Regions from separate parts of the Rahnella sp. BIGb0236 genome, predicted to be linked through region 4. Evidence: predicted binding sites of a transcription regulator. Region 4 holds the regulator's gene; each other region holds the start of a gene.
The links. The regulator LexA, encoded in region 4, represses DNA repair genes until DNA is damaged. The targets are predictions, from matches to a motif close to TNCTGTATGTACATACAGNA.
Positions count from the first base shown of each region.

Region 1 (7,749 bases), on a different contig from region 4:
ACATCCCTAACGGTAACCGCACCTATTACCTCAGCCGCTCGCAGCCACCGGTGTTTGCGCTGATGGTGGAGCTGTTCGAGGAAGACGGCGTACGCGGGGCGAGGCGCTATCTCGATCACCTGAAAATGGAATATGAATTCTGGATGGACGGCGCAGAATCGCTTTCCCCCAATCAGGCTTACCGTCACGCGGTTTGTCTGCCGGATGGCACGCTGCTCAACCGTTACTGGGATGACAGGGATACGCCCCGCGATGAATCCTGGCGGGAAGATGTCGAAACCGCGAAACTGTCCAGCCGTCCGGCCAACGAGGTTTACCGTGATTTGCGTGCCGGTGCGGAATCCGGCTGGGATTATTCCTCACGCTGGCTGCGCGACGGCCATCGCCTCGCCAGTATCCGCACCACGCAATTTATCCCGGTCGATCTGAATGCTTTCCTCTACAAACTGGAAAGCGCCATCGCCAATATTTCCGGGCTGAAAGGCGACAGGGGCGTTGAGGCGCAGTTTCGCCGCAAAGCGGAAACCCGCCGTGAAGCCATCAACCGGTATCTGTGGGACGACAGCGAAGGGTGTTTCCGCGATTACGACTGGCATCGTCAGAAAATGGCACTGTTTTCTGCGGCCAGCGTCGTGCCGCTTTACGTCGGACTCGCCAGCCATTATCAGGCGGAACGGCTGGCAGAAGCCATTCGCAGCCGGTTACTCACACCGGGCGGTATCATGGCGACCGAGTATGAAACCGGCGAGCAGTGGGATAAACCTAACGGCTGGGCACCGCTGCAATGGATGGCGATCCAGGGCTTTAAACAATACGGCAACGATGCGCTGGGCGATCTCATCGCACGCAGCTGGCTGAAAACCGTGAATCAGTTCTATCAGCAGCACCACAAACTGATCGAGAAATACCATATTTCCGGCGGCGCACCGCGGGAAGGGGGCGGCGGGGAATATCCGCTTCAGGACGGCTTCGGCTGGACCAACGGCGTCGTCCGGCGGCTGATCGGGCTGTATGGCGAGAATTACGATTAATTAAGGGACTCTTTTTAATGCCCTTATGTTTTCCGTCATGAACCGGACGGGCGCTGGCGGTGTACCCTTGATCATTCCTGCGGCACATCGCTGCCGGAATAATAAGGTAAGGCTCCGGAAGGAGCCTTACCTTATTATTCCGGCGTATGCTTTACACTTCTTTCTTCAAATAAATACCTGGCCGGGTGATGGCCCACGTATAGTTGGGTTCATTCACCGGCGTGTAGCCAAACTTCTCGTAAAGCCACGGCGCGGTCGAAGTGAACAGCGCCATGCGCCGCAGTTTTGCCGTCACCGGATGCGACTGTACGCACTCTATCAGCCACGCCCCCAGATTTTTCCCCTGATAATCTTCCAGCACATACACATCGCACAGGTACGCGAAGGTGGCATAATCGGTGATAAAGCGGGCGTAACCGATCTGTTTTCCGCCGTCGAACAAGCCGAAGTTCAGACTGTTTTCGGCACCTGCACGCACCGTTTGCTCGTCAATGCCCGGCGCCCAGGTGGAGCGGGTCAGATAGGCGTGAACCGCCGGAATATCCAGTTTCTCAATGTCCGTGGTGATCAGATAGTGGTCTTTGGTCCAGTTGCATACATCTTTCAGGTTTGTCACGGGATCCTCACAATGATGTTATAAAACAGGCTGTTTTCTACCTTAGCGGTTATCTGGGAGAAATTCACGCCTGCGCCGGACTATAAAAAACAGTCAGGATGATGTATCCTGCACTGATTATTGGTATGCTGTATATAATTACAGTATAAGGAGCGAATCATGGCTGTTGAAACAAAATTTGTTGTCGTCAGAAAAGGTGAAGAGAAAATGACATTTGCCAATAAGAAAGAAGCGGACGCTTACGACAAAATGCTCGACATGGCAGATGCTTTCACGGAATGGCTGTTACAAAGCAATCTTGAAATGGATGAAGCGCTGGCCGAAAACATTGCGCTTCACCTTGCCGAGCAGAAAGACGCGGTTCAGCACATCCTGCGCACCAGCAAACTGCCGGAAACCGACACAGTACAACCTCCTGTTGCAGAAACCCCGGCGGCTGAGGAAGCAGAAAACGTGGCTTCTGAAGACGTTGTGGCTGAAGAAGCGGCACCGGCCAAAAAAGTGCGCGCCGTCAAAGCCGCGTAACGGTCAGCACAGCGCGCTTCACCGCGCGCTTTCTTCCTCACCGTATTGCCCGTTCAGTACTTCAGCGGCAGGCGGATCACTTCTTTCAGAATGCCGTTATCCAGCGTCACATATCCCCCCTGTTTCAGTTGCGACAGCACTTTCATGATCGTGCTGCGGGAAAGTTGCGTCTTGAGCTGAATATATTGGGCAGCAGGAATGTTTTCGCGAATTTCCGGCGGTTCACTGATCAGTTCCAGAAGCTGGTGCCGGAGAATTTCATAAGAGGTCGGGGCCATCAGCAGACTGCTTTTGACATACAGTTTCTGACTCATCCTCATCAGATGCCGCGTCATCAGTTCCCACAAATCCAGCCGCTCAATCACTTCACGCATTTCTTTTACGGTGGCAACCGCAATTTCTGATTCGTCCTGTGCCTGAATAAACATACGGGATCCCGGCGGCACCGCGCCACCCAGACCGATAATGCCCGGAACGGAGAGGGTGCCGATCAGTACCGGCTCAGGGTTATGGAATATCTTGAACCAGCCTTTGCGGATGAAATAACAATAGACCTCCCCGTTTTCATGAAGATAAAAACGTGAGCCGGGAGGAACAGGTTTGAATTGCACACAGGGGCTGAGTTTCTCGAAAAGCTCGGCGGTGGCCTGATCGAGGGCATTGCCCGGGGCATTCTCAGCAGACATATTGATGTACCTGTGCAGAAGATAATGGCAGGGAATTGCTTTAAATTTAGCATAATTCCCTGCCACTATACGCAAAGAAACCCGGCTTCCCGGCAGGTAAAAATGTGAGTTTTCTTTACTGATAGGCGAGCGTGAACGTCGCGGTAGCATTGGCGATACCCGGCGTGACGGTGGCCGCTGACTGATAATAGCGGGCCGTGAACGGCACATTCAGCGTCGCGCCTGCGCTGGCGATCGCACCGACCGGGAAATAGCTGTCAAATACCACCGGCAAATTGTTGTACAACATCTGGATCCCCACGCCCCCCGCATTACCGGCCGCCGGGGTTAAACCGATAACCCCGGCGGGCTTAGACGCATACACCGGCGATGACATCGACATGCTGACGTTAACCGGGGTATCGCAGGTGACCGGCACGGTGAACAGGGTTTGTGCTGAGGTAGAACCGACGCCCCGAAAGTCGGAAGCGGGGATCCGCCCGAGCCGCACGGGCACGGTGATGCCGGTCGTGCAGGCGACGCTTTTATAAATGATGTTCCCTGAGTAAGACACCGAACTGTCCGCATTACTCCCCAGACCGTAGCCGGTGTTGTACATACCAATCCCAAAGATAGTCTGTGCGCGCAGGAGCGAGCCGGAACCCACCGTGGCCGAGGTTTTAACTAATTCCAGCGTCATGTTGATGGAAAAGGTTTTCGCAGGCGTATTGGAGATATACCCCAGCGGGGTATTTCGCGTGTCACATCCGGCACCTCCGCCAGCCACCCGTTGCCCGGCACCGTTCACCAGCGCGATGCCGATCCCGCTGACGCCGGTGTTATACACACCCGGCATCCCGGCAACTTCAGTCCCTGAACCATAGTAACAGGTGATGATCACCGCCCCTTGCGGCACGCCGCTGATGGCGGCGCAGTTACCTGCAAAACTGAATGCCCTTTCGGTGCCGGGGATCACGGAGCCGACCGGCAATGTGGCATCCACGGCCACGGCGCTTAACGTCGCCTTCCCCGGAATATCGGGGGAACTGGTGCAACCCGAGTTAGCCGCCTGCGCCGCAGGTGAGAGAAAACACAGCCCCGACACCAGACCCGCCAGCAATAGGATCCTTTTCATCCATTTCGTTATCTTCATCATTCCCTCACTGACAAGGCACGTTCAGCATCTGAACGCCCGCGCTGCCGGTCGTTGGTTTTGTCAGGCTAAATCTGACCTGACAATGTTCACCCGCATTTTTGCCCCACTGCACATTCAGCAGGCCGCTGTCTGCCAGTCCGGTCAGGTACACCTGACCGCCGTCGCCGACGATAAAGCCCTGCACGCTGGCCTGTGCCGGATCGTCCACCGTCGCACCGAAAGGTACCGGCGCGCCGCCTGCGCGCAGTAACGTCATCAGCACACGCTGGCCGACGTGTGTGTCGAAACTGGCCCTGACCACCGCGCCACGGGTCGGCACCACGTTCTGACTGGTGAGCGTCAGTTCGACGTCTTCCGGCAGCGTTTCGGTGTTCAGCTGTACCTGATTTTGCCGGTAAGGCGTGGTGTAAGGCAGGATGGCGTAACCGCGCCAGTCGGTTTTCACCCCGGTCTGATTACTGATACCCACGCCTTTCGCGCCCGGCGCTTCGACCAGTGCGACGGTTTCGCCCATCGGCTGACCGAAGGTAACCCCCTGCTGATGAGCCACAATGCCGCCCTGCAAACCGTAATTCAGCCGTTTGCTGTTCTGGTCATAGCCGTAACCGGCACTGACTTCGCCGTAGGTGCCGCGATAATCGGCGTTCATATTGCCGCTGTTGCCGGTCCCGCCGGTGCCGTAGCCTTCCTGTACGGACCAGCTGAGATTGTTATCCGCCAGTGCCGTCCCGCTCAGGCCCGCACTGTGTGAGGTGTTGCCCTGCTGGCTGGTATTGACGTTATAAGTGGCGTAGGTATTGCCCGTGACACCGCCGAGCGGCACGCTGAGGTTGAATCCGAAGACCTGATCTTTGTTGTAGATCCGCCCGTTGCTGGCGTGATATCCGCTGTTGCCGCTGTCGCCTGACGTGGAATTGATGTTGTAGCTGTAGCTCAGCCCGTAGCTGATACCGTGCCAGCCATTGTTATAGCCGATGCCGACAGAGCGCAGTGTGCGGCTGCTGTTCCAGTAATCCTGACTGACCCAGCTCAGGGACACGGATCCCCCGTCTTCCCACAGGTTCTGACTCAGGGTCATCTCGCTGCGGTTGCGGCGGCGTTCTGTCTGTACCGTCAGCGGTGTCTCACGCCAGGTGTCGAGCGTTTCCTGCAGGCTGTAATAGCCGTCAGTCGAATAGCGGTAACCGGCGATCGCAAAGTTGGTGCCGGTCTGCACGATGTTTTTGCTGTAGCGCACCCGCCATGACTGTCCGGTTTCCTGTGAGGTGTTTTGCAGGGCCGAACGCGCGACGGTGGCGTCTGCGGAAAGGGCGCCCAGATCCCCCAGATTTTTCCCCAGCCCGAGCGCGAGGGACTGATAGTGACCGGCATATTGCCCGCCGCCGTACGCCGTGAACCCCTGCGGTAAACCATAAATCACCGTGCCCTGCATAAAGGACGAACGTTCGACGCTGTTGTCATAAGCGCGGTACTGGCCGCCGGTCAGGCTGTATTTCAGCCGTCCTTCACGTTGCAGAACGGGGAGCGAGGCAAAAGGCACGGCAAAAATCTGCTCGCTGCCATCGGCTTCTTTGATGGTGACGATCAAATCGCCGGAGCCGCCCGTCGGGAACATGTCGGTGATTTCAAACGCGCCCGGTGCCACATAGCGCTGATCGATGACATAGCCGTTCTGGCGGATAATCACCTGAGCGTTGGTGCGCGCGATACCGCGAACCACCGGCGCATAGCCTTTCAGGCTGTCCGGCACCATGTCATCGTCGGAAGCCAGTTGCGCGCCGCGAAACGGCACGCTGTCAAACACATCGGCGGGCGAGGTGCTGTCGCCCAGCACCATCAGGCTTTTGAGCGCAATAATGCTGCGCGATGCGTAGGTATATACCGTGTCCCACTTATCCTGACCGCTGCTGTCGCGGTTCCAGGTGGTGTAATTACGCAAACGCCACGGACCAGCGTTGATGCCGGGACGCAGGTTGGCGTATTGCGACTGCCCGTCAGTGGCGTGATTTCCCCGCCCGCTGCTGGCAGCACCGCTCAGGTTGTAGTTGAGTAAAAACGCCGGAATACCGTTGTCCCACTGACTTTCCGCCACATATCCCCGGGCTTTTTGCGCGATGGCAATCTGCGGCACGCTGAGAAGAAGTTGCTGTGCGCTGAAACGAAATTCGGCACTGGCCTGCGGGATGGCACGCAGATCGGCGCATTGCGCGCTGTGTTCGCCCAGCGCCGGATACAGATCGGTTTTGACGCCCATCTCACTGAGTTGCGCGACACTCAGGCAGGGCTGCAGGCTTTCCTGACCCTGAGCATCTTTACGCATGGAAAACGTCACGTCGCGGGTGTCCTGCTGCTGGTTATTAAGATAAATATCCACGCGGTACACCCCCGGCAACTGGCCGGTGTCTTGTTCGAACACCGTCAGATCCGTGGTTCCCTGACCGGGATTGTCTCTTTCCAGCAACGCCGGATTGAAATAATCACTGGCATAAGCAGGTAATGATGAGCTGCCGAGCAGCGTCAGTTGCCCGGCGATGAAACAGGCCAGACGGCTGAAACGCCGGCATGGCTGGCACAGACTCCGTTTATTTTGGCTCTTCATGATTTCCACATCCCTGTTTTCAACATTTGCCCAGTGGGGTATCCCACGCCGTTTGACTTACAACGCTTTGCTGTGTGCCACGCCGATAGCGCCGTAATCACTGATAATTTTCCAGCTCACGGTGTTACCGCCCGCGCCTGCTGGCAGGGCAAAACTGGCGGTGGTTCCCGGCGCGACATACGTCACCTCTTTCAGCGCCTGTCCGCCAAGGCGGATTTCCATAAAATTCATGTAGAAAGGTGTCGGGTTGCTCACCTGCAACAGATTGCCGCTGCGCTGCCAGCGCAACTGGTCGGTCAGATCTTCCGGCACGCCGTTCAGCCCTTGCGGACGGTAAATCAGCTTGATGCGTGTTTTGACCGCAATCTGCAGGGTGTTCTGGCTGTGATCTTTTTCCGCTGAAGGAATGGCTTTGATGTTCAGCCAGAACAGCGATTCTTTATCTGCGGGCAGATTTCCACCGGCCCGCACCACGCGCAGCACATTGGTCTGGCCGTTACCTAAACGGAACAGCGGCGGCGTGATCACAAAGGGGGCTTTCTCAGCGCCGCCGCTGACCGTTTCCGTCCAGCTCTGGACCAGATAAGGCTGCGTGTCCGGATTGCTGACGCTCAGTGAAGACTCCTTTTTATTGCCGTCATAAATCAGGCGTGTACCGCCCACGACCACACCGGCCTGTGCGGAGACAGCAGACAGCAGTAATGCCGCCAGCAAGGTGGCAGGGATGATGTTCATTGGTTAACTCCGAAAACAGAAAGAAGGCTGGCAAAGACATTGCCAGCCGGATTAACAGGCTTTACCCGTCGGGAAAGCAGAAATTAGTTGTAGGTGACCGAGAAGTTGGCTGCCGCGTTGGCCGGACCGGCATTAACGGTGGAAGACGTGGCGATGTAGCGTGCGACGAACTCCAGGTTGTTATCTTGCGCGGTGGTCAGTGCATAAGCCTGAGAATCTGTGAACAGCGGCAGCACGTTATCAGACGCATCAGAAATCTGAATGCCTACGCCGGTGGCGACGCCAGATTGTGGCGTCAGTGCCAGTACACCGGTATTACCCTGAACGTTGGTGCCATCAAATTTGACGGACGCGGTGCTGACTGTCGCCGGACAGTTTTTCAGTTGCAGCACGAATTTCGTCGCCGCAGCGGTAGAGCCTGC
Region 1 covers NZ_SOAO01000001.1:214,785-222,533, reverse strand. The annotation lists gene treF (alpha,alpha-trehalase TreF) at 1-1,031, shown strand, start outside; gene EDF78_RS00965 (GNAT family N-acetyltransferase) at 1,183-1,647, opposite strand; gene EDF78_RS00960 (YebG family protein) at 1,807-2,172, shown strand; gene EDF78_RS00955 (winged helix-turn-helix transcriptional regulator) at 2,226-2,858, opposite strand; gene EDF78_RS00950 (fimbrial protein) at 2,974-3,972, opposite strand; gene EDF78_RS00945 (fimbria/pilus outer membrane usher protein) at 3,998-6,592, opposite strand; gene EDF78_RS00940 (molecular chaperone) at 6,650-7,327, opposite strand; gene EDF78_RS00935 (fimbrial protein) at 7,411-7,749, opposite strand, start outside.
Region 1: EDF78_RS00960 (YebG family protein) is a predicted target of LexA. The motif match lies at 1,774-1,793, and genes of this name have one in related genera.

Region 2 (7,749 bases), on a different contig from region 4:
CACTATGCCGCAATCGATCCCAATGTAGCAAGGGTCTTCAGGCGTTTCGTAGCTCACGAAAATGTTGCCCGGATGCATATCTGCATGGAAGAAACTGTCGCGGAAAACCTGAGTGAAGAAAACCTGCACCCCGCGTTCCGCCAGCAATTTCATATTGGTGCCCTGTTTTTTCAGCGCCTCAATATCAGAAACCGGGATGCCGTAAATGCGTTCCATCACCATCAGACGCTCACTGCAGTAGTCCGGATACACTTCCGGCACATACAGCATCGGGCTGCCTTCAAAGTTACGGCGAAGCTGAATTGCATTGGCGGCTTCGCGCAGCAGATTCAGCTCATCCAGCAGCGTTTTCTCGTATTCACGCACCACTTCACGCGGACGTAAACGGCGACCATCCGGCAACAGGATCGGTAACCAGCCCGCCAGTCGCGACATCAGGCGAATATCCGCCACGATGGTCGGTAAAATATCCGGACGGATCACTTTCAGCACCACCGGTTTACCGTTCTCTTTCAGGATTGCCGTGTGAACCTGAGCAATCGACGCAGAAGCCAGCGGCGTCTGATCGAATTCATCAAACCAGTTTTCCAGCGGGCCGCCGAGCGCGGAGTCAATTTGCTGACGGGCTTTCGCGCCATCAAATGGCGGAACATGGTCCTGAAGCAGAGCAAGCTGATCGGCAATTTGCGGAGGGAAGAGATCACGTCGTGTGGACATCATCTGACCGAACTTGATCCAGACAGGCCCAAGCTCTTCCAGCGCCATACGCATGCGCTCACCCAGCGGCTTTTCTTTATGACGATTAGGTAACCAGAAAAAAAGATAACGACCAATGCGCAGCGGCAGCGTTAAGCGGATTTTAGGGATCAGTTCGTCAAGGCCGTAGATCAGAAACATGCGGATAATCAGGTATAAACGTCGCATTTCCCTAGGCGTCACGGGTTGTCCTCCAGTTTTTCGATACGTTTATCCAGCGCATCCAGCTCCCGCACAAGGGCAGAAACCTCATCGCTAAACCAGACAACTTCCAGCGGACCGGGTGCCATTTTCCACTCTTCGGTCAGTGTTTGCGCCACATAGCTCTGCTGATGCTTCAGCCCTTTTTGCAGAAAGCGGAAACCGCCCTGCACGGCCTGACTCAACCCCTGAGCCGCGATATCACCGATATAAGGCGCGAGGAATTCTGCTGGCTCAAACTCTGCCATCTCCAGCAATGACGTAAACTGCTGAACAACGGAGATATCGCCGTCAACCACCAGCTCGCCACTGCGCATCAGTGGCGACAATTGCTGACGATCACGCAATTTATACAGCACGGAAAGCGTGGAAGTGACGGTGCAGTCAGTTGCCCCGTCCCATTGCCCGAGCACATCAATTTTCTGCTCACTGAACACAAAGGTCAGCGGGGCACTCAGTTCCTGCAATTCGACACGCAAAACTTTACCGGCCAGACGTGTCCGTGCCGCCTTCATGCTGCGATCTCTGAAAAGCAGATAATTAAGCGGCGTCTCGATTGCAGCAGTCAGTAACGGCGTTAACAACATCGGCATACTCATATCAGAATTTGAAACCCCGATGCAAAGCCACAATGCCGCCGGTCAGATTGTGATACGTCACATTTTCAAAACCCGCATCCGCCATCATGCCTTTCAGCGTTTCCTGATCCGGATGCATACGGATTGATTCGGCCAGATAACGGTAACTTTCTGCGTCCTGCGCAACCAGTTCACCAATACGCGGCAGAATGTGGAAGGAATAGGTGTCGTAGGCTTTGCTCAGCGGTTTCAGAACAGGTTTGGAGAATTCCAGTACCAGCAGACGACCGCCTGGCTTGAGCACACGGAACATCGAACGCAGCGCCTTCTCTTTTTCAGTCACGTTACGCAGACCGAAAGAAATGGTGATGCAGTCAAAATAGTTATCAGGGAAAGGAAGGGCTTCGGCATTTGCCTGAACGTAGCTGACATTACCCACGATGCCGAGATTACGCAGCTTCTCGCGGCCCATCTTCAGCATGGAATCGTTGATATCGGCCAGAACGACTTCGCCTTTCTCACCCACCAGACGGGAGAATTTTGCGGTCAGATCGCCTGTACCACCGGCCAGATCGAGCACACGTTGTCCCTGACGGACGCCGCTGCAATCAATCGTGAAGCGTTTCCAGATGCGATGAATACCGAAAGACATCAGGTCATTCATCAAATCGTATTTTGCGGCCACGGAATGGAAGACTTCTGCCACCATTTCCTGTTTTTCATCTTTGGCTACTGTACGAAAACCAAAATGGGTGGTTTCCGGCGTCTGCTTTTCCATTTTATATGCCTGCTTTTTCAGTCGAACTCTTGGGGAGAAGTGTATCAGAACCCGCTCGAAAGCCCCATCACCGATGGTGATTCAACATATTGCAAAGATTCATATGTTGAATCACAAATACAGTGCGGGTCTTCCCCGACCGGCTATGCCTGGCCAGCAGAATTAAACTCACCCGGGTTCAGCGTCTGTTCTTCTTCCGCATCAGAGGTATCGGGCAGAGATGCGGTGTCTTCAGGTTCGTTTTCCGCTTTCGCAATCTCAGCCAGTGACGGGCTGATCGGTCGTTTAACTTCAACACCCAGTGCGCGGAAACTTTCCACCTGCCCGATAAGATTACCACGGCCTTGCGAGAGTTTATTCATCGCGGATCGATAACTTCCCTGCGCTTTGTCGAGACTTTGCCCCATCGACTCCATGTCATCGACAAACAACCGCAGTTTGTCATACAAACGGGCAGCGCGATCGGCAATACGTTTGGCATTCTGGCTCTGATGTTCGTAGCGCCACAGGTTGCTGATAGTGCGTAACGCCACCAGTAAGGTCGTCGGGCTGACCAGCATAATATTGTGGCGGAGTGCTTCGCTGATCAATTCGGGCTCCCGGTCGATTGCCAGCAGAAAAGCAGGCTCAACAGGGATAAACATCAGCACATAATCGAGGCTGCGCAGGCCGGGAAGTTGCTGATAGTCTTTACGCCCCAGCAGACGGATATGACCGCGCACCGACGCAATGTGTTCATTGAGCGCCGCTTCGCGCTCGCTGTCGTCTTCACTGTTGAAATAGCGTTCGTAGGCGACCAGCGTCATTTTGGCGTCGATCACCACGTCTTTATTCTGCGGTAATCTCACCACCACATCGGGTTGCATCCGGCTGTTGCTGTCTACCTGCACGCTGACCTGCGTCTGATATTCATACCCTTCCCGCAAACCGGACGCTTCCAGGACGCGGCTGAGCACCACCTCGCCCCAGTTACCCTGCGTTTTATTGTCGCCTTTCAGGGCCTTGGTCAGGTTGACGGCTTCACGCGCCATCTCCACATTCAGCTGTTGCAGATTACGGATTTCGTGCGCCAGCGTATGCCGCTCACGGGCCTCCTGTCCGAAGCTGTCCTGCACCTGACGGCGGAACCCGTCGAGTTGCTCGCGCAGCGGTAGCAGTAATTTATCGAGGCTTTGTTTGTTCTGTTCGTCGGCACGGCGGCCATTTTGCTCGAAAATCCGGTTAGCCAGATTTTCAAACTGGCTGCTCAGGCGCTGTTCGCTGTTGATCAGCAAACGTTGTTTATCTTCAGCGGCCATGCGGGTTTCATCCAGACGGGTGGAAACCTCACGTAATTCTGCTTCCTGCGCGCTGTTGATTTCCCGCTGCGCACGGAGTTCCTGATTCAGTTGCTCACACTCGTTTTGCCAGTGCGCCAGCAGCTGTAATTTTTCCTGACTGGCGGCCTGCAGGCTGTGCAACTTTCTGAGCTCCAGCTCTGCCTCGCGCATTTGCTGCTGAGCCAGTTGCCGCTCATTTTTATGCGTGTCATTTTCCGCTTTGGCTTGTTCCAGCGATTGCTCCAGCAAACGATGCTGCGTTTCATACTCCGTCTGCTGTTGCTGTAGTCGCAAACTTGCGATCAGCCAGCCCACCAGTAAGCTCGTTAACCCCGCCCCCAGGGCTGTCAGAATGCTGATATCCACGCGATTTCCCTCTTAAAGTCTCTTGCGGCCAAGGTAATGTCATGCTGTATGGATGTCCAGTCTATTTTCTGTTGCATTGAGCCTTTGCGAGACGTCTTCCAAAAGGGAATTTCTTTGCCGTTACCCTCTTGCCGCGGTCAGCCACAGGGAGCAGGATTCAAAACCAGCGGCTCAGCCACTGAATGCCGAAAGCACCGGGTGCCAGAATGCCAAACGCCCAGATCAGCGCAGAGGTGACATTGGCAATCTGGAAATATTTCTGTGGCATACCACAGATACCGGCCACCAGCGGCACAACGGCGCGCAGCGGGCCGAAGAAACGGCCGATAAACGCACCCGGCATGCCCCATTTTTCAAAGAACGCATGTCCGCGAACCAACATCTGCGGATGGCGGGAGAAAGGCCAGAAGTGACCAACGCGATCCTGATAATGTGCGCCCACCCAGTAGGAAAGCCAGTCGCCGAAGAAAGCCCCCGCAGCGGCGGCGGCACAGACGGGCCAGAAAGGAATGCCGGTTTCGCCAATCAGCGCACCCAGCCCTAATAAGATAAACGTCGCAGGAAGCAACAGGGAAAGAAATGCCAGAGACTCACCAAAAGCCAGAAAGAAAACGATGGGTGCAGCCCACACCTGATGCGCACGGATAAAGGTCGTGGTGTACTCAAGAAGGTCATGAACAGTCAAAAATACAGTTCCTTTTGTCAGGGATACGAAGCCGGAATGCATCAATTATTCCAGATGTATTACTAACATGACCTTAACAGATCTGCTTAACAGGACAAAAAAATGGGCCGCCAGCGGCAGCCCATCACTATGATGTAGTTTCTTTATAATCCGATCCTTTCCCTAAATCATTCGAGTTGCAGGAAGACGGCAACCGAACGAATCCCGATGAGCTGACATTAGTCAGTGATTCGGGTTCGCGAGAGCAGCCAACGCACCTGCGGCTCGAAGGATGACGGGAAATCAGATAAGTCGGCGAGCCGCTTCTACAACAATCTTCACCGCATGGCTTTCGGTCTTCTTCATGGTTTCCGCATTAGGGATTTCCTGCTGCGTACGGTTCACGATGACACCGGCCACCATCCCGGCGCGCAGGCCCTGGCTTGCACACATGGTCAGCAAGGTTGCAGATTCCATTTCGTAGTTCATGACGCCCATTTCCTGCCACTCTTTCATCGATTCTTTGAAGCGACGGACAACGCGGCCGGAGAAGGTGTCATAACGTTCCTGACCCGGATAGAAGGTGTCAGAAGAGGCGGTAACGCCAATATGAGTGGCGGCGCCCACGGCTTCAGCCGCAGCAACCAGCGCGGTGGTACAGGCAAAATCGGCCACGGCCGGGAATTCCATCGGCGCAAAGTGCAGGCTCGCGCCATCAAGGCGAACGGCAGCAGTTGTCACCAGAACGTCGCCCACATTGATGTGTGGCTGGATCGCCCCTGTGGTACCGACACGCAGGAAGGTACGAATCCCCAGCTGAGCCAGTTCTTCCACCGCGATAGAGGTTGAAGGGCCACCAATACCGGTTGAGCAAACAATCACAGATTTGCCATCAAGCTCAGCACGCCATGAGGTAAATTCGCGGTGGGAAGCCAGACGAACCGGATTTTCCATCAGTTTGGCAATTTTTTCCACGCGCTCAGGATCGCCGGGCACAATCGCCAGCGTCGCGCCGTTTAAATCTTTTTTGGCCAGGCCAAGGTGGAAAACTTCAGGCTGAGACATAACAAACTCCTCTGTGTGTAAGGTCATTTATTGGCAGGAGGAACACCCGGCAACTGTACTGAACATTGTGACGTTATTTCGTGACGACCGTCACTATGATGTAACAACAAGAATTGCGCATACATTTAATTTGTGACAAGCATCACAAATTAACAGGCGATTGCGGAAAGAATAAACAGGCAACCTCCTTTGCGAAGGTTGCCTGTTTTTCAGTTAACGCGGAACACAATCAGGCAGGGACGGCTTCTGCCGCCGCGCTGCGCGACCAGATCCGGTGTTTATGCATGTCTTCGAGGAAGGTTTTCAGTAATGCGCCTTCGGCTTTTTCGCCTTCGACAACGCCTTCTTCCGGCACATCATCCGTCAGCCCAAGAAGTGATTTGAAGCGGCGCGCATCACCACTTAACCCGATGACTTTCAGATGCTTATAGGCTTCAAGCAGATAATGCCGCGCATCACCGTTCATCAGTAACGCATCGATATGCCCGTGCGGAACAATGACGGCATCGACGGAAATGGAAGGCGCACCGGCAAAGGTGGCATCAACCGGCAAGGATGATCCGTCATCGGCCGTCACATTCCCCATATGACTGCCAAGCAGTTTCGGATGCACACCGGCAGCCTGAAGCGCCTGCAAGGTTTCCAGAACATCTGCTGCATTCACGCCTTCACCCAGCAATATCGCCACCTGACGCCCTTTGATCGTGCCTTTACCGCTGGCATACAGGCTCAGCGACGGATCGTTTTTCAGGCCATTCACGGGCTTCGGTGGTTTGATTTTCAGGGTATCGGCCGACAACGTAATACCCAGATTTTTCGCCACTTTCTGCGCCAGTTCCTGATCAACATGCGCCAGCAGATCCACAACCCGCTCGCGGATATAAGGTCGCACGACTTTTGACAGTTCAAAGGAGAAGGCGCCGACAATATGATCCTGCTCCGTCGTGGTCTGACTCAGCCAGAACAGACGCGGGTGGGCGTAATACTCGGCAAAGGACGGGCTGCGCTGGCGGATTTTCTCTGCATCCACCCGTTCCGGATAGCTTTCAAAGCCGCCGCCGGACGCTGCGGGAGGCGTTTCCCTCGGCCAGTTATTGTTGATGGAGTTCGGCTCATAGTTCGCCGGATTAGTATCCACATCCTGCCGGTGCATGCCGTCACGCTGGAAGTTGTGGTAAGGGCAGGTCGGACGGTTAATCGGAATTTCATGGAAATTCGGCCCGCCCAGACGGCTGATTTGCGTATCCGTGTAAGAGAACAGACGCCCCTGTAACAGCGGATCATTGGTGAAATCAATGCCGGGCACGATATGCCCCGGATGGAATGCGGCCTGCTCAGTTTCGGCAAAGAAATTATCGGGATTACGGTTAAGCACCATTTTGCCAATCAACTCCACCGGCACCAGTTTTTCCGGGATCAGCTTGGTCGGGTCGAGCAGGTCGAAATCAAATTTGAACTCGTCTTCTTCGGAGATCAGCTGAACCCCCAGTTCGTATTCCGGGTAATCCCCCGCTTCGATGGCTTCCCACAAATCACGGCGGTGGAAATCGGCATCCTTCCCGGCCAGTTTCTGTGCCTCATCCCATAACAGCGAGGCTTTTCCGGCCACCGGTTTCCAGTGGAAGCGGACAAACGTGGCTTTTCCTTCAGCATTCACGAAGCGGAACGTATGGATACCAAACCCTTCCATTGTGCGGTAACTGCGCGGAATGCCGCGGTCAGACATCGCCCAGAAAATGTTATGCAAGGTTTCCGGTTGCAGGGAAACGTAATCCCATAAGGAATCATGCGCACTCGCGCCCTGCGGAATTTCGTTGTGCGGCTCGGGTTTGACCGCATGCACAAAGTCCGGGAATTTATGCGCATCCTGAATAAAGAACACCGGCGTATTGTTGCCCACCAGATCATAAATCCCTTCATCCGTGTAAAATTTGGTCGCCCAGCCGCGGATATCACGGACGGTATCTGCCGAACCACGGGAGCCTTGTACGGTAGAAAAGCGCACAAAGACCGGCGTTTTCT
Region 2 covers NZ_SOAO01000017.1:15,248-22,996, forward strand. The annotation lists gene ubiB (ubiquinone biosynthesis regulatory protein kinase UbiB) at 1-939, opposite strand, end outside; gene EDF78_RS23065 (SCP2 domain-containing protein) at 936-1,544, opposite strand; gene ubiE (bifunctional demethylmenaquinone methyltransferase/2-methoxy-6-polyprenyl-1,4-benzoquinol methylase UbiE) at 1,558-2,313, opposite strand; gene rmuC (DNA recombination protein RmuC) at 2,457-3,998, opposite strand; gene EDF78_RS23080 (DedA family protein) at 4,156-4,683, opposite strand; gene udp (uridine phosphorylase) at 4,966-5,727, opposite strand; gene katE (catalase HPII) at 5,957-7,749, opposite strand, start outside.
Region 2: rmuC (DNA recombination protein RmuC) is a predicted target of LexA. The motif match lies at 4,041-4,060, and genes of this name have one in related genera.

Region 3 (7,749 bases), on a different contig from region 4:
CGGAAACAATGCTTTCGATGTATTTTGGACGGCCTCGCGCTTTCCAGTCCTGAACGACCGCATGCACTTCCTGATCGCGGACGAAGGCACCGTGAACACGCACCGGAATCGAGGAGTTAGGTGCCATATACAGCATATCCCCCATCCCCAGCAGCGATTCTGCGCCCCCCTGATCCAGAATGGTACGGGAGTCAATTTTACTCGACACGGTAAAGGCAATACGGGTCGGGATGTTGGCTTTAATCAGGCCGGTAATCACATCGACCGAAGGACGCTGCGTCGCCAGAACCAGGTGAATACCGGCTGCACGGGCTTTCTGGGCCAGACGCGCAATCAGCTCTTCCACTTTTTTACCGACGGTCATCATCAGGTCGGCAAACTCATCGACCATCACCACGATAAACGGTTCTTTCTGCAGATACGGTGGTTCAGCCGCCATACCATCGCCCGGTTTCCAGAATGGATCAGGGATAGGGCGCCCCATCGCTTCCGCTTCCAGAACCCGTTCGTTGTAACCGGCAAGGTTACGTACGCCCAATGCCGACATCAGCTTGTAGCGACGTTCCATTTCACCGACACACCAGCGCAGCGCATTGGCGGCGTCTTTCATATCGGTAACCACTTCGGTCAGGAGATGCGGGATGCCTTCATACACCGACAATTCAAGCATTTTCGGGTCGATCATGATGAAGCGCACATCTTCCGGTTTGGACTTGTACAGCATACTCAGGATCATGGCGTTAACGCCGACGGACTTACCGGAGCCGGTGGTACCGGCCACCAGCAGGTGAGGCATTTTCGCCAGATCGGCGATAACAGGTTCACCCGAAATATCTTTCCCCAACACAATGGTCAGCGGCGACGTACTTTCTTTAAATTTCGCGCAGTCCAGCACTTCCCGCAGATACACGGTCTGGCGCTTCTTGTTCGGCAATTCCAGCCCGACGTACGGTTTGCCCGGGATCACTTCGACAACACGTACCGCCACGGCAGACAGCGAACGCGCAAGGTCACGGGAAAGGTTAGAAATGCGCGCCGCTTTGACGCCCGGTGCCAGATCCAGTTCGAAACGCGTGATGACCGGCCCCGGCAATTTCCCGACGACATCCGCTTTAATGCGGTAATCGTTCAGACGCGCTTCGATCAGATTGCCCATCTGTTCCAGCGCGAACTCGTCTACAGGTTCCGCTTCCGCCGGCGGCGAAGTCAGCAAATCCAGTGACGGCAACGGCGTGGTCGGTTTCACCAGCGGCTGCTCATTACGCATCAGGAACGGGTGGATCAGGCTGTCCATATCCGGCTGAGCCGATGGCGAAGACTGACGTGGCGCTTCATATTCCTGTGCGTGTTGCACGGGTTCAGAAACCGCACGCTGATAAGGCTGCTGAGCAAAGGTCGCAGGTTGCGGTTCTTCTTCCGCTTGTGCCGGCAAGGTAAACAACGGCTCAGAAGGCGTGTCATCCACCAGATCCGCCATCGGCGAGAAGCTGAATGCATCATGCTGGCTGAGTTTCATCGCGGCGGCGGCAAAATTATCAGCCGCCGCAGCAGGCAATTCTGTCTGCTGGTTTTGCGAATGATGATGTTGCACCACACCGCTTTGCGGCTCGACATCCTGCTGATAGCGGGCTTGCTCACGCGCGGCAAACGCATTGCGCAATTCGGCTTCCTGCAAGGCCGCTTCTGCATCCGGCTCATCTTCCGTCACAGCATCGCCATAACGTTCCTGCTGCTGAGCGGCAAACGCCTGCTGCAATGCGGCTTCCTGTCTCGCTTCTTCATCGGCTTGCGCCAGCGGATCGTTATGCCAGACATTTTCTTCCGCATCTTGCTGTGCGGCCGACTGCGCCTGTTCCTGCTGTTCTGCCATACGCTGAGATGGCAACTTGATGCCATAGGAAGCCAGCTCACGACGGGTAGGAATACGCACCGGGTTTGGACGCGGCAATTCAGGGCCGAAGCCTTTTTTCACCTGAGGATTTTCATCGCTCACGGCGCTGAACGCAGGCATAAACGTAGCGCCCGCAGAAGTCGCGGCCGACTGCCCTGCCTGCGCCAGCCCGGTGGCCAGTGCGGCGGTTGCAGCCACGCTGGCAGCCTGCGCAGCATCAGGAACGGCAGCACTGAAATCAAACGGTGAACGCGAATGTTCCACCGCCGTTTGCCAGTTGCCGAGGCTCGGACCGTCTTCATCACGACGTTCAGCAGGTGCCGGAGACGGCGATTGCTGAACGGGTTGCGGATGACGTGGCACCGGCGTTTCTTCCGGAATTTCAAAACTGTACAACGGTGGCGTTGCCGGAGCAGGGGCTGGCGGCGGAGCAATATTCGCGACCGGCGGCTCAGCGGCATAAGGATTGGCCGCCGGTGCAGGTTCGCCGACCGCCGGAGCAGGCTGAGCCACAGGGGCTGTGGCTGCAACATCAGCAGCCTGAACCGCAGGTTCATTGACGGAAGGAGCAGAAAACAGCACATCATCATCGTCGGCTTGCGCGGAAGAAACTGCTGCCGTGGCGGTTGCCGCTGCTGCCACCGGTGCCACTTTCGCCACCGGTTGCTGCTCATCGTCTTCCAGTAACGGATCGTCCTGTTCGTCGTAATCATAATCATCATCACGACGGGAGCGGTTAGTCACAATGTTGGTCACGCCCAGCACCGCACCGCCAATTTTCTCGGCGATGGTCAGCCATGACCAGCCGGTAAATAAGGTCAGACCGGCGGCCCAGACGCACAGCAGCACCAGCGTAGCGCCGACATTGTTGAAGTACGGCGTCATCGCCGTGCTCAACAGACTGCCGATCACACCGCCCGACGCGAAGTAATACAGGTCGTCCACGTTGACGGCCGCAAGCCCACAAGACGTGACAATCAGCGCCAGCGTCCCGATGAGGCGCAGCGAAAGGGCAAAATAATCGACGAAATCCTGTTGATCTCGCTGACGGAAAGCCGCCCAGCAAAGACACAGGATAATAGGTGGGATCGCGTAACCAAATACGCCAAAAATGAAGAACAGCGTGTCGGCCATCCAGGCACCCACACCACCGCCCCAGTTATGAATTGGCCCATGCCAGGCGGTCTGAGACCAGCTTGGATCCGATGGGTTAAAACTCACCAGTGCTGCCATCAAATAAGCAGCAAAAATCGCTACCACAACCAGCAAAGCCTCCAGAAGACGGCGGCCATTGCTCAGTTTTTTCAGGGTAACTTCTTTATCTTCTGTATATTCCTGGCTCAAGAAAGGCTCTCCAGGTTCCTGTGAACTGAGAAAAAGCAACAGCGCCGAGAGTTGACCCCGGCGCCATAGCTGTATAGATACACAGGAGTGTAGCTAAAATGACAAGGTTTTGCACCTGACAATTACCGGGTCTTAATGACCAGGCGATTTGTCTGTTTCACTTCTTCCATCACCACGTAGGTACGGGTGTCGTTAACGCCCGGAAGACGAAGTAAAGTCTCACCTAACAACTTACGGTAAGCAGACATATCAGGTACGCGGGTTTTCAACAGGTAGTCGAAATCCCCTGAAACCAAATGACACTCCTGAATATCTTCGAGTTTTTGCACTGCCGCATTGAACTGCTCAAATACATCCGGGGCACCGCGGTTGAGGGTAATCTCAACAAATACCAGCAACGATGCATCCAGATAATGCGGGTTGAGCAATGCGGTATAACCATTGATGAAGCCCTGACGTTCGAGACGACGAACGCGCTCCAGACATGGAGTCGGAGATAATCCCACACGTTTGGAAAGCTCGACGTTTGAAATCCGGCCATCCTTTTGCAATTCGTTGAGGATGTTACGGTCAATACGGTCGAGATCTTTTCCCGGACGTTTTTTGTTGTCTACCATTATTATTGTCTCTCTGCTGTCCTTCCCTGCACCTGCCATACCCCAGCCAACTTCAATGTCTAAGGGTTGTCCCAAGCGAAGACCCGATTATTTAGGTTTACGCATCCAAAAGCCGCGTTGATCCCCTGTCAAAAGGAACACGGCCGTAAAGCGGATACTCAAAAGAAATAAACCTGCGAAATTAATAGGTTGTCAACTACCAACCTGATTCACTAAACCCTGCAGCAACAAAAACAGCAAAAAGCAACACCAGAACGGGTCGGGTAGCAGCCATTTGCATAAATTCAAGTCACAGACAGGCAGTTAATTTCTTCTTCCCCTGATGTTTTCGCAAATGCACAGCGGATTGTCAAAGTAAAAGAAGCAAAATCAGAAGAACGTGCCAGATTGAAAAGCGGACGCCCCCTTTTTAGCTATGTTTTCTCTTTGAACAATAACAACGCATCTCACCCGTTATTTCAGCCAAATCCCTGCTAACCACCGAGATATAGGACTTAATTAACGCGATCTGATGAAGAACTTTTACCGCGCACCGCTTCCGATACGCTGCTTTTTCACCCTACCCATCAAACAGTTACCTGCTTCATCGAATTGGACAGGCCCCTTTTTACGCCGGTTGCGCAGTAAAAACTATCAGACAAATCGTTAACAACATCTGAGTTTGCTTTTTTTACTGCGCCGTTTTCCCTACAATCGGTCTATCGCTTGTCGCCACCGCGGAGATGAATTACGCATGAGTACGGTTAAACACAGTAAGTTATTGATTTTGGGTTCCGGTCCGGCGGGTTATACCGCAGCGGTTTACGCAGCGCGCGCAAACTTAAATCCGGTATTGATCACGGGTGTGGAAAAAGGCGGTCAGCTGACCACCACCACCGAAGTGGAAAACTGGCCGGGCGATCCGGAAGGTTTGACCGGTCCGGGCTTAATGGACCGTATGCACGAGCATGCCACCAAATTTAATACTGAGATCATTTTCGACCATATCAACAAAGTCGATTTGCAGAACCGTCCGTTCCGCCTGACCGGTGACAGCGGGGAATACACCTGCGACGCACTGATTATCGCCACCGGCGCGTCAGCTCGTTATATCGGCCTGCCTTCTGAAGAAGCCTTCAAAGGCCGTGGTGTTTCTGCCTGTGCAACCTGCGACGGATTCTTCTACCGTAACCAGAAAGTCGCGGTTGTCGGCGGCGGCAATACCGCTGTTGAAGAAGCCCTTTATCTGGCCAATATCGCCTCTGAAGTGCACCTGATCCACCGCCGTGACAGCTTCCGCGCAGAAAAGATTTTGGTTGACCGTCTGAATGACAAAGTCGCCAGCGGCAATATCGTTCTGCATACCCACAAGACCCTGAACGAAGTGGTCGGTGATCAGATGGGTGTGACTGGCGCGAGCCTGATGGATGTGCGCACTGACGAGAAATCTCAGGTTGATGTGGCGGGGGTGTTCATTGCCATCGGTCACAGCCCGAACACCGGCATTTTCGAAGGTCAGCTGGAACTGAAAGACGGCTACATCAAAGTGCAGTCCGGTTCCCACGGTAATGCGACACAAACCAGCATTCCCGGTGTTTTCGCCGCAGGCGATGTCATGGACCATATTTACCGTCAGGCGATCACCTCAGCCGGTACCGGTTGTATGGCCGCGCTGGATGCCGAACGCTATCTGGACGGTTTATCGCAAGCACCGGATTTGTAAGTATCTCCCCTTCTGTTTGCCCTTAAAAAGAGGCGGCGTAATTGCCGCCTTTTTCATATTTTCAGTTTGCGGTCTGAGCATGTAACATAAGCGCCCTCCCATCCGGATTGCTGCACAGACTGAAGCCTGATGAACAAAACACGACAACAAGAACTTATCCGCTGGTTAAAACAACAAAGTTCCCGCGCCAAAGGCTGGATCCGTCTGTCTATGATGCTGGGTTTACTTTCCGGCCTGCTGATTCTGGCTCAGGCCTGGCTGATGGCCGGATTACTGCACAGCCTGATCATCGAACACACCTCCCGTGATGCCCTGCTGCAAAGCTTCCTGTTAATGGCGCTGACCTTTGTGCTGCGTGCCGTCGTGACCTGGCTGCGGGAACAGGTGGGCTTTATTTGCGGACGCATTATCCGCCAGGAAATGCGCAAACTGGTGCTGGATCGTCTGGAAAAACTGGGGCCTGCATGGATCCGGGGCAAACCGGCGGGCAGCTGGGCCAGCATCATTCTTGAACAAATCGAAGATATGCAGGATTACTATTCCCGCTATCTGCCGCAGATTGCGCTGGCGGGCATTATTCCGCTGCTGATCCTGGTCAGCGTCTTCCCGATCAACTGGGCTGCCGGTCTGATTTTGCTGGTGACCGCTCCGCTGATCCCGCTGTTTATGGCGCTGGTCGGGATGGGTGCCGCGGATGCCAACCGTCGTAACTTTGTGGCGCTGGCGCGTCTCAGCGGCAATTTCCTCGACAGCCTGCGCGGTCTCGATACGCTTCGTCTTTTCCATCGCGGTACTGCGGAAATCGACCAGATTACACGTTCCACTGAACATTTCCGCGCCCGCACGATGGATGTCCTGCGTCTGGCGTTTTTATCTTCCGCCGTGCTGGAGTTCTTCGCATCTATCTCCATTGCGGTAGTCGCGGTGTATTTCGGTTTCTCTTATCTCGGCGAACTGAATTTTGGCAGCTACGGTACCCCTGTGACGTTGTTTGCCGGTTTTCTGGTGCTGATACTGGCTCCTGAGTTTTTCCAGCCTCTGCGCGATCTGGGCGCGTTTTATCACGCTAAAGCGCAGGCGGTCGGCGCCGCAGAAAGCCTGATCACGTTCCTGAGTGCCGAAACTGCCGATATGGGCGAAGGTGAACAGCACTGGCCTGCCGGAAAGGCGGTGGAACTGCAAGCCCGCGACCTGATTATTCAGTCGCCGCAGGGCAAAACACTGGCCGGTCCGTTAACGTTTGATGTGCAGACCGGACAACGTATCGCGATTGTCGGCCTGAGCGGTGCGGGAAAAAGCTCTCTGCTCAACGCCCTGCTCGGCTTCCTGCCTTATCAGGGTTCTCTCACCGCCAGCGGCACAGATCTGAAATCATTGCGCAATAACGAATGGCGAAAGCAACTGAGCTGGGTCGGTCAGAACCCGCATCTGCCCGAACAAACCCTGCGCGCCAATATTCTGCTGAATCAGCCGGATGTCAGTGAGGAACAACTTCAGTCCGCCATCGACCGCGCCTATGTGAATGAATTTCTGCCGCTGTTACCACAGGGGCTGGAAACGGAAGTCGGCGACAGCGCCGCACGGTTATCCATCGGTCAGGCGCAACGCGTCGCCGTTGCCCGTGCCCTGCTCTCGCCGTGCAGTCTGTTACTGCTCGATGAGCCTACCGCCAGCCTTGATGCTCACAGCGAAAAACGCGTGATGAGCGCGCTGAATGAAGCGTCAAAAGCACAGACTTCGTTGCTGGTGACGCATCAGCTGGAAGATACGCGGGACTACGACGAAATCTGGGTGATGGATAAGGGCCTGATCGCTGAGCGTGGCACATTTGCGCAACTGGTGGCTCAGAACGGATTATTCACCAGCCTGCTTTCCCAGCGGAATAAGGAGCTGTAATCATGAAAACGCTTTTGCCTTATCTCGCCCTGTACCGCCGCCACTGGTTCCGTCTCTCACTGGGCGTCATTCTGGCCATCGTCACCTTGATGGCGAGCATCGGCCTGCTGACACTTTCCGGCTGGTTCCTGGCGGCCTCTGCCGTGGCCGGTATCGCCGGTTTATACAGTTTCAACTACATGCTGCCCGCAGCCGGTGTGCGCGGCGCGGCGATTTTCCGAACCGCAGGCCGTTACGCCGAGCGTCTGGTCAGCCACGATGCAACATTCCGCGTGCTGGCACATTTGCGGGTCTTCACG
Region 3 covers NZ_SOAO01000013.1:112,439-120,187, forward strand. The annotation lists gene EDF78_RS21095 (DNA translocase FtsK 4TM domain-containing protein) at 1-3,235, opposite strand, end outside; gene lrp (leucine-responsive transcriptional regulator Lrp) at 3,358-3,852, opposite strand; gene trxB (thioredoxin-disulfide reductase) at 4,586-5,554, shown strand; gene cydD (cysteine/glutathione ABC transporter permease/ATP-binding protein CydD) at 5,684-7,450, shown strand; gene cydC (cysteine/glutathione ABC transporter ATP-binding protein/permease CydC) at 7,453-7,749, shown strand, end outside.
Region 3: EDF78_RS21095 (DNA translocase FtsK 4TM domain-containing protein) is a predicted target of LexA. The motif match lies at 3,303-3,322, and genes of this name have one in related genera.

Region 4 (7,749 bases):
AGATCCTGCACCGTTGGCGTCAGCCAGCTCGGACGTTGTGCTTCGATCGGATCGATGGCTTCACGCCAGGTCGGCACGTTCTGGTTCAGGTAAGTGGTCAGATGCAGCGGCTCACCAAAGTTCACATAACCCTGACCAAGGTTGCGCAGCTTGCGCAGGCCGTTAAGCATCTGCGTCAGACTTTCTTTCTCTTTGGTCGCACCGCGCAATTCTTTGGCGTAGGTGCCCACTTCCATCACATGCTCATAACCGATGTAAATCGGCACCAGCGTAATCGGACGTGAACCGCCGCGCAGCATGGCCTGAATGGTCATTGCCAGCGTACCGGTTTTCGGTTCCAGCAGACGTCCGGTGCGTGAACGACCGCCTTCGACAAAGTATTCCACCGAATAACCACGGCTAAACAGTTCGCCCAGATATTCACGGAAAACCGTCGAATACAGCTTGTTGCCTTTGAAGGTACGGCGGATGAAGAACGCGCCCAGACGGCGGAAAATCGGACCGGCTGGCCAGAAGTTCAGGTTGATACCGGCGGCGATATGCGGCGGCACCAGCCCCTGATGATAGAGCACGTAAGAGAGCAGCAGATAGTCCATGTGGCTGCGGTGGCAGGGCACATAGACGATTTCCTGACCGTCCAGCGCGAGCTGGCGTACACGTTCGGCATTATTAACATTGATGCCTTTGTACAGACGGTTCCACGTCCAGCTCAGCACACGATCAGACAGGCGCACGGCTTCATACGAGAAGTCGGCGGCAATCTCTTCCATCAGGGCGATGGCGTTTTGCTGGGCTTTTTCATGGGAAATCTTCTTGCTGCGCGCCTCGTCTTCAATGGCTTTTTCAATCGCTTTGGAGGCCAGTAATTTATTGAATAAATCCTGACGAGCCGGAAGACGCGGGCCAACGGCGGCCAGACGCTGGCGGGAGAAATGCATCCGCGCTACGCGGGCCAGTTTCTGCGCGATGGTTTTATCTGTACCGTGCTCTGTCGCCATATAGCGCAGGGAAACGGTATTGGAGAAACGGACAAAACTGTCGCGTCCCAGCCACAACACGGCGAAGAATTTCTGAATGCCGTTCAGCACGCGCAAATGTGGCGTATCGTCCTGTCCTTCACGACCCGGCGCACGGCCAAACATCACCGACACCGGCAACATCTGAATGTCTAACTCCGGATTATTGCGGTGTAAGTCCAGATAATCGTGGAACAGTTTTACCGATTCCTGCTTTGGCGTGTAATACGAGAAGACACGCGGCCCTTCGGCAATGAAAACGTGGCTTGGCAGCAGGGTTCCGTCGATTTCTAACGGGATCAGGGGATCGGGCAGATTCTGCGCCAGACATTGCGCACGCAACGTCAGCAAATCGGCTTTGGAGTTATAAGGCAATACGTACAGAATTGGCCGCGTCGGGTCTAAATGCAACTCGGTAACGGGATCTGAAGGTATGACCTTGCTCTTTACCAGCAATGAGAGTGGTAAATTCAATAATGTGTAATAAAGTCTACGCCAACCTGACATAAAAACGTGAAGCCTCTTGTTAGCCATTTCGCCGCAAGGATACCAGAAAGATCCGTGGAGATCTGTGGTCATATAAAAGCTAAAATACGGCACACTTTTAAGGACAACCCTTCAAGGATCAGTACCCCAAATGGCGAATCAAGTCACTGGATTTACCCGAATTTATAAAGCGGCTGGCTATTCCTGGAAAGGATTGAAAGCCGCATGGCAAAACGAAGCGGCTTTTCGCCAGGAAGCCAGTGTGGCTATCCCGTTAATTTTATTATCATTCTGGTGCGATGTCAGCAGCATAGAACGCATTCTGCTGATTGGCTCAGTGGTGTTGGTGTGCGTCACCGAACTGCTCAACAGCGCGGTGGAATGTGCGATTGACCGCATCGGCCCTGAATTTCACGTACTGTCAGGCCGCGCCAAAGATATCGGCTCCGCTGCCGTACTGCTGACCATCATATTGGCGATTTTTGTCTGGGTCAGCATCTTTTGGCCGCGATGGTTCTGATTTGGAATCTGCATTCCAGGAATCACCGTTATGCCCTGTTTTTATTCAATCTTAGGTTTTCATTGGCCGTTTAGCTGTATATACTCACAGCAAGACTGTATAAACAACCAGGGGGCGGAATGAAAGCTTTAACGACCAGACAACAAGAGGTCTATGACCTTATTCGCGATCATATCTCCACCACCGGTATGCCACCCACCCGCGCAGAGATTGCGTCACGTCTGGGGTTTCGTTCTCCCAATGCGGCGGAAGAGCATCTGAAAGCGCTGGCACGTAAGGGCGTTATCGAGATTGTCTCCGGTGCGTCACGTGGCATCCGCCTGCTGATGGAAGAAGAAGAAGGTTTACCGCTGATCGGCCGTGTGGCTGCCGGTGAACCGCTTCTGGCTCAGCAACATATTGAAGGCCATTATCAGGTCGATCCGGCGATGTTTAAGCCGAGCGCCGATTTCCTGCTGCGCGTCAGCGGTATGTCGATGCGTGATATCGGTATCCTCGACGGTGATTTACTGGCCGTGCATAAAACGCAGGATGTGCGTAACGGTCAGGTCGTTGTGGCCCGCATTGATGACGAAGTCACCGTGAAACGCCTGAAAAAACAGGGCAGCGTGGTGCAGTTATTGCCTGAAAATAGCGAGTTCCAGCCGATTGTGGTGGATTTGCGCGAGCAGAATTTCAGCATAGAAGGGTTAGCCGTAGGCGTCATCCGCAATGGCAACTGGATTTGATCTTCGTACTTCGAGCTATCTCTTCGTTGGCTGCCTTCGCGACCCCCGGTCACATACTGGTGTATGCTCCCGGTGTTCGCTCAGTTGCCGCCTTGATATAACTCGAATTACTCGCTCAAATTCGTGAGCCAGATGCTTCGATTTAGCGTCTGGTCTCGATAGTATCGAATATAGTTGAATAGGGATGGCGGCCGCCTCCGGCATTCATTTGAATTCAAAGAGAAAGCATTTTCTCTCATCGTCGCCCCTTTCGGGGCGATGTCATTTACAGGCATAACCTGAACCTCCGGCATGAGATTCTCTATGCAACATCATTCCCTGCGACAAAAATTCCAAAACACCTTTCTAAGTCCTGCCGATAAAGCACTGTGGATGCTGGCGTTGCCGATGATTTTTTCCAATATCACGGTGCCGTTGCTCGGGCTGGTGGATACCGCAGTGATCGGCCATCTCGACAGCCCGGATTATCTCGGCGGTGTGGCTGTCGGTTCTATGATCACCACTTTCCTCTTTATGCTGCTGTTGTTTCTGCGCATGAGCACCACCGGCATGACCGCGCAGGCGCTCGGCGCGAAAGACAATCAGCTGCTGGCGCGCGCCTTCGTACAGCCTTTTCTTCTGGCCGTGCTGGCCGGTGCCATCATTGTGTTATTCCGCCATCCGCTGATGGAACTGGCATTTCACATTGTCGGCGGTAGCCAGCCGGTACTGGAACAGGCGAGGTTGTTTATTGAAATCCGCTGGTTCAGTGCGCCGGCATCGCTGGCCAATCTGGTGATCCTCGGCTGGCTGCTGGGGATTCAGTATGTGCGCGGGCCCGTGATCCTGCTGATTGCCGGGAATCTGCTTAATATCATTCTGGATCTGTGGCTGGTGATCGGGCTGGGCTGGAACGTGCGTGGTGCCGCCATGGCGACCGCCAGTTCGGAGTATTTCACCCTGCTGATCGGATTGTATTTTGTCTGGCGGGTGATGAAACAACGCGGTATTACCGGTGAAGAAATCACCTCTGCATGGCGCGGTAACCTGCGTCGTCTGCTGGGGCTTAACCGCGACATCATGCTGCGGTCATTGCTGCTCCAGCTTTGCTTTGCCTCACTGACTATTCTGGGCGCGCGGCTGGGCAGTCACGTCGTGGCGGTGAACGCGGTGCTGATGAATCTGCTGACGTTTACCGCTTTTGCGCTGGATGGTTTTGCCTACGCCATTGAAGCGCATTCCGGTGAGGCGTTCGGTGCCCGTAACCGCGAAAAACTGCTGGATGTCTGGCACGCCGCGTGTCGTCAGGCCGGGCTGGTCGCCCTGTTTTTCGCGCTGGTTTATGCCCTGGCGGGTGACGCGATCATTAACGCGCTGACGTCCTTACCTGAGCTGCGTGAGCTGGCTGACCATTATCTCGGCTGGCAGATCATCCTGCCTCTGGTGGCCGTCTGGTGCTATTTGCTGGATGGTATGTTCATAGGCGCAACGCGCGGGCGGGATATGCGTAACAGCATGCTGGTGGCGGCGCTGGGATACGGTCTGACACTGTTCACCTTACCGCTGCTGGGTAACCATGCCCTGTGGCTGGCACTGATGGTGTTTCTGGGGCTGCGGGGGCTGTCGCTGGGCTGGATATGGCGTCGTTACTGGCGGCATGACACCTGGTTTACGTCCTGAACGGGGTGATTTTTCCGCATTTTTCAAAGGCATAAACCCCGACGTGTCGTTATTTTCTGCTTTGGATTAATCCTAATAACGCTTTTTATCCCTGTTTCGGGAGGATTAATCGGGATTCTCTACTAACCTTTAAAGTGTTAAGGACGAACTGCAAGCGAGAAATGCAGTTCACGAAACCCAAGGTAACAGGAGATATTTTATGAATAAGGACCAAGCCGACGGTAACTGGAAACAGTTCAAAGGGAAAGTGAAAGAACAATGGGGCAAGCTGACGGATGACGACCTGACAGTGGTTGAAGGTAAACGTGATCAGTTGGTCGGTAAAATTCAGGAGCGTTACGGCTATCAGAAAGACCAGGCCGAGAAAGAGCTCAATGAATGGGAAACCAAAAATAAATATCACTGGTAACACGCGACTCCCCCTCGCGTATCAGTGACGTATCCTGGCTTTAGCTGCTCCTACCCGGAACAATTCAGGATACGGGTACAAGGAAGTACCCAACCTTTACCCCCGCAAGTTATTCGTCGTTACCCCTTCATCCCTCAGCGTTTTTTCACCACAATACTGTGGTCGTGATCGCAGTGATCATGGCTGTCGCAGGTTTCCACGACTTTACATTCCGCACACAATCCATGCGCTTCCACCACCGAATGACGAAGTTCAAATCCGGACTCTGACGCCAGTTTTGCCAGGCGCTCTTCAATGCCATCCGTGGTTTTTTCGGTGACCAGCCCGCAGCGGTCGCAGATAAACAGCGCAGAGGTGTGGCTCGGCTCTTCAAAATGGTGGCACAGCACATAGCTGTTCGCTGACTCAACGCGGTGGATAAACCCTTGTTCCAGCAGAAAATCCAGCGCACGGTAAACGGTCGGCGGTTTTGCCTGCGGCTCGCTGACACGCAGCAAGTCCAGCAAATCATAGGCGCTGATCGCACCGGGTTGTTGCGTCATCAGACGCAGTACTTCCAGCCGCTGCGGGGTCAGGCGAACATTGCGCTGCTGGCAAAGTTCTTCAGCTTGTGAAAGTAATTTTTCCGGATTATTCAGGGTCATAGCAACGTTCTCTGAGCGCAGATGGGGGGAGGCAGGCCACATCATGCGACCTGTGTTGATTTTATCATGCTTGCGGCAAAACGCCGAATTATGCGCCATTCAGATGTGATACGGCGTCGTCATTCGTTCGCTTAACGGCACAAGATGCTGAATCTTTGTTCTGTGATATAATCAGCGATTACATTCCCTCTGGCGGTCACGCCGGAAGGAGCGCCACGAACCCCTTCAGCGAATGTCAGGCCGATGTCAGAAACTCAACACGCAATGCCCCGGACCACCCCTTTTTCCGCTCAGCGTTTTTCCGTTGCGCCCATGCTCGACTGGACTGATCGTCACTGCCGCCATTTTCACCGGCTGATGACCGGTCAGACCCTGCTGTATACCGAAATGGTGACCACCGGTGCCATCATTCACGGCAAAGGGGATTATCTGGGCTTTGGCGATGAAGAACATCCGGTGTCCTTGCAGCTTGGCGGCAGCAATCCTGCCGATCTGGCGCATTGTGCGAAGCTGGCGGAAGAACGTGGCTATGACGAAATTAACCTGAATGTCGGTTGTCCGTCGGATCGCGTACAAAACGGCATGTTTGGTGCCTGTCTGATGGGGCAGGCATCGCTGGTTGCCGACTGCATTAAAGCGATGCGCGATGTGGTTTCCATTCCGGTCACGGTCAAAACCCGCATTGGTATCGACGATCAGGACAGTTACGAATTCCTCTGTGATTTCATCCGTCAGGTGTCTGAAAACGGCGGCTGCGATACCTTCATTATCCATGCGCGTAAAGCCTGGCTTTCCGGCCTCAGCCCGAAAGAGAACCGTGAAATCCCGCCGCTGGATTACCCGCGCGTGTATCAGCTTAAACGTGATTTCCCGCATCTGACGATGGCAATTAACGGCGGCATTAAGACGCTCGAAGAAGCCAAAACCCATCTGCAATATATGGATGGCGTGATGGTGGGGCGCGAGGCTTACCAGAATCCGGGCATGTTGCTGAATGTAGATCGCGAGCTGTTCGGTGCCGACACGCCGCTGAAAACCGGGCCGGACATTATCCGTGCGCTGTACCCGTATATTGAAGCAGAGCTGAGCAAAGGAACCTACCTCGGCCACATTACCCGCCACATTCTGGGACTGTTCCAGGGCGTGCCGGGCGCACGTCAGTTCCGTCGCCATCTCAGTGAGAATGCACATAAAGCCGGTGCAGGTATTGATGTGGTTGAACAGGCATTGCAGATGGTCGCTCAGCAGAAGGAAATGGCGGCGCAGGCCTGACCGCGATAAAAAGCCAGTGAGCAAAATCACTATCAGTTAGTCAGATTCACTATCTCTGCGCAGGCCGTTCGCGCCTGCGTATTATTTTTCTCTTATGATTCAGCGGATTAATTCTCCTTTCATACTGGCACGTTTCTTGTAATAGCCAAGATGTGTTTTGACATCATGTCTTATTACACATGGCTTATTAAGGAGCACCCGATGCTGGAAATTCTCTTCGTGCTTGGTTTTTTCTTTATGCTGATGCTCACCGGCATCTCTTTGCTGGGCATGATTGCGGCGCTGGTCGTGGCCTTTGCGCTGATGATGTTGGGTGGCTTTTTGGCAATTGTTATTAAAATGTTGCCGTGGCTGGTTTTGGCGGTGGTGGCCGTCTGGATTTACCGGGCATTTATCCGACCAGATGAACCAAAATATCGTCGCCGTCGTTTACCGTAATCACGACGATCAATAATTGGTTCGCGTAACCCACTGAAAATATGATGATTGCTGGCTGTCTTTTAAGCACAAAAAAATGTAACCGTTGCAGCGATAACTTTTGCTTATGTGCTAGCGATCACAAGCTGGGTCAGAATGTGCGGTAGAAACGCATAAATCATATTTTTTAACATGGGTGACTGTTAGGATGGAATTCATTGGCAGCCAGCAGGCTGTAAACCGAATTCATCAAGTCCGCTGAGGCACACAATAGTCGCTTAAGTGACATCGCCCTGTGGATTTACCCGGCAGTACCCTACAGCAGTACCCGTCTGAAATCAGAGGTCGTCTGAGTCAGACAGTAAGAAAGGCTTTCACAACTGTGAAAGCCTTTTTTGCATTAGCTCAGGGACACTTTTATGGGATGAGTAAACTTGAACCCTGTGTCACGCGGCTTTCCAGCGTTTCATGTGCGCGTTTTGCCTCTGCGAGCGGGAATTTCTGCGCGTCGCTGACATCGACTTTTATCGCACCGCTGGCAATCAGTGAAAACAGCTCGCTGCTGGCTTCCTCGAGTTCTTCACGGTTGGTCACGTAG
Region 4 covers NZ_SOAO01000010.1:153,728-161,476, reverse strand. The annotation lists gene plsB (glycerol-3-phosphate 1-O-acyltransferase PlsB) at 1-1,523, opposite strand, end outside; gene EDF78_RS18940 (diacylglycerol kinase) at 1,654-2,022, shown strand; gene lexA (transcriptional repressor LexA) at 2,142-2,750, shown strand; gene dinF (MATE family efflux transporter DinF) at 3,054-4,409, shown strand; gene EDF78_RS18925 (CsbD family protein) at 4,609-4,818, shown strand; gene zur (zinc uptake transcriptional repressor Zur) at 4,953-5,462, opposite strand; gene dusA (tRNA dihydrouridine(20/20a) synthase DusA) at 5,727-6,734, shown strand; gene pspG (envelope stress response protein PspG) at 6,936-7,172, shown strand; gene EDF78_RS18905 (quinone oxidoreductase) at 7,569-7,749, opposite strand, start outside.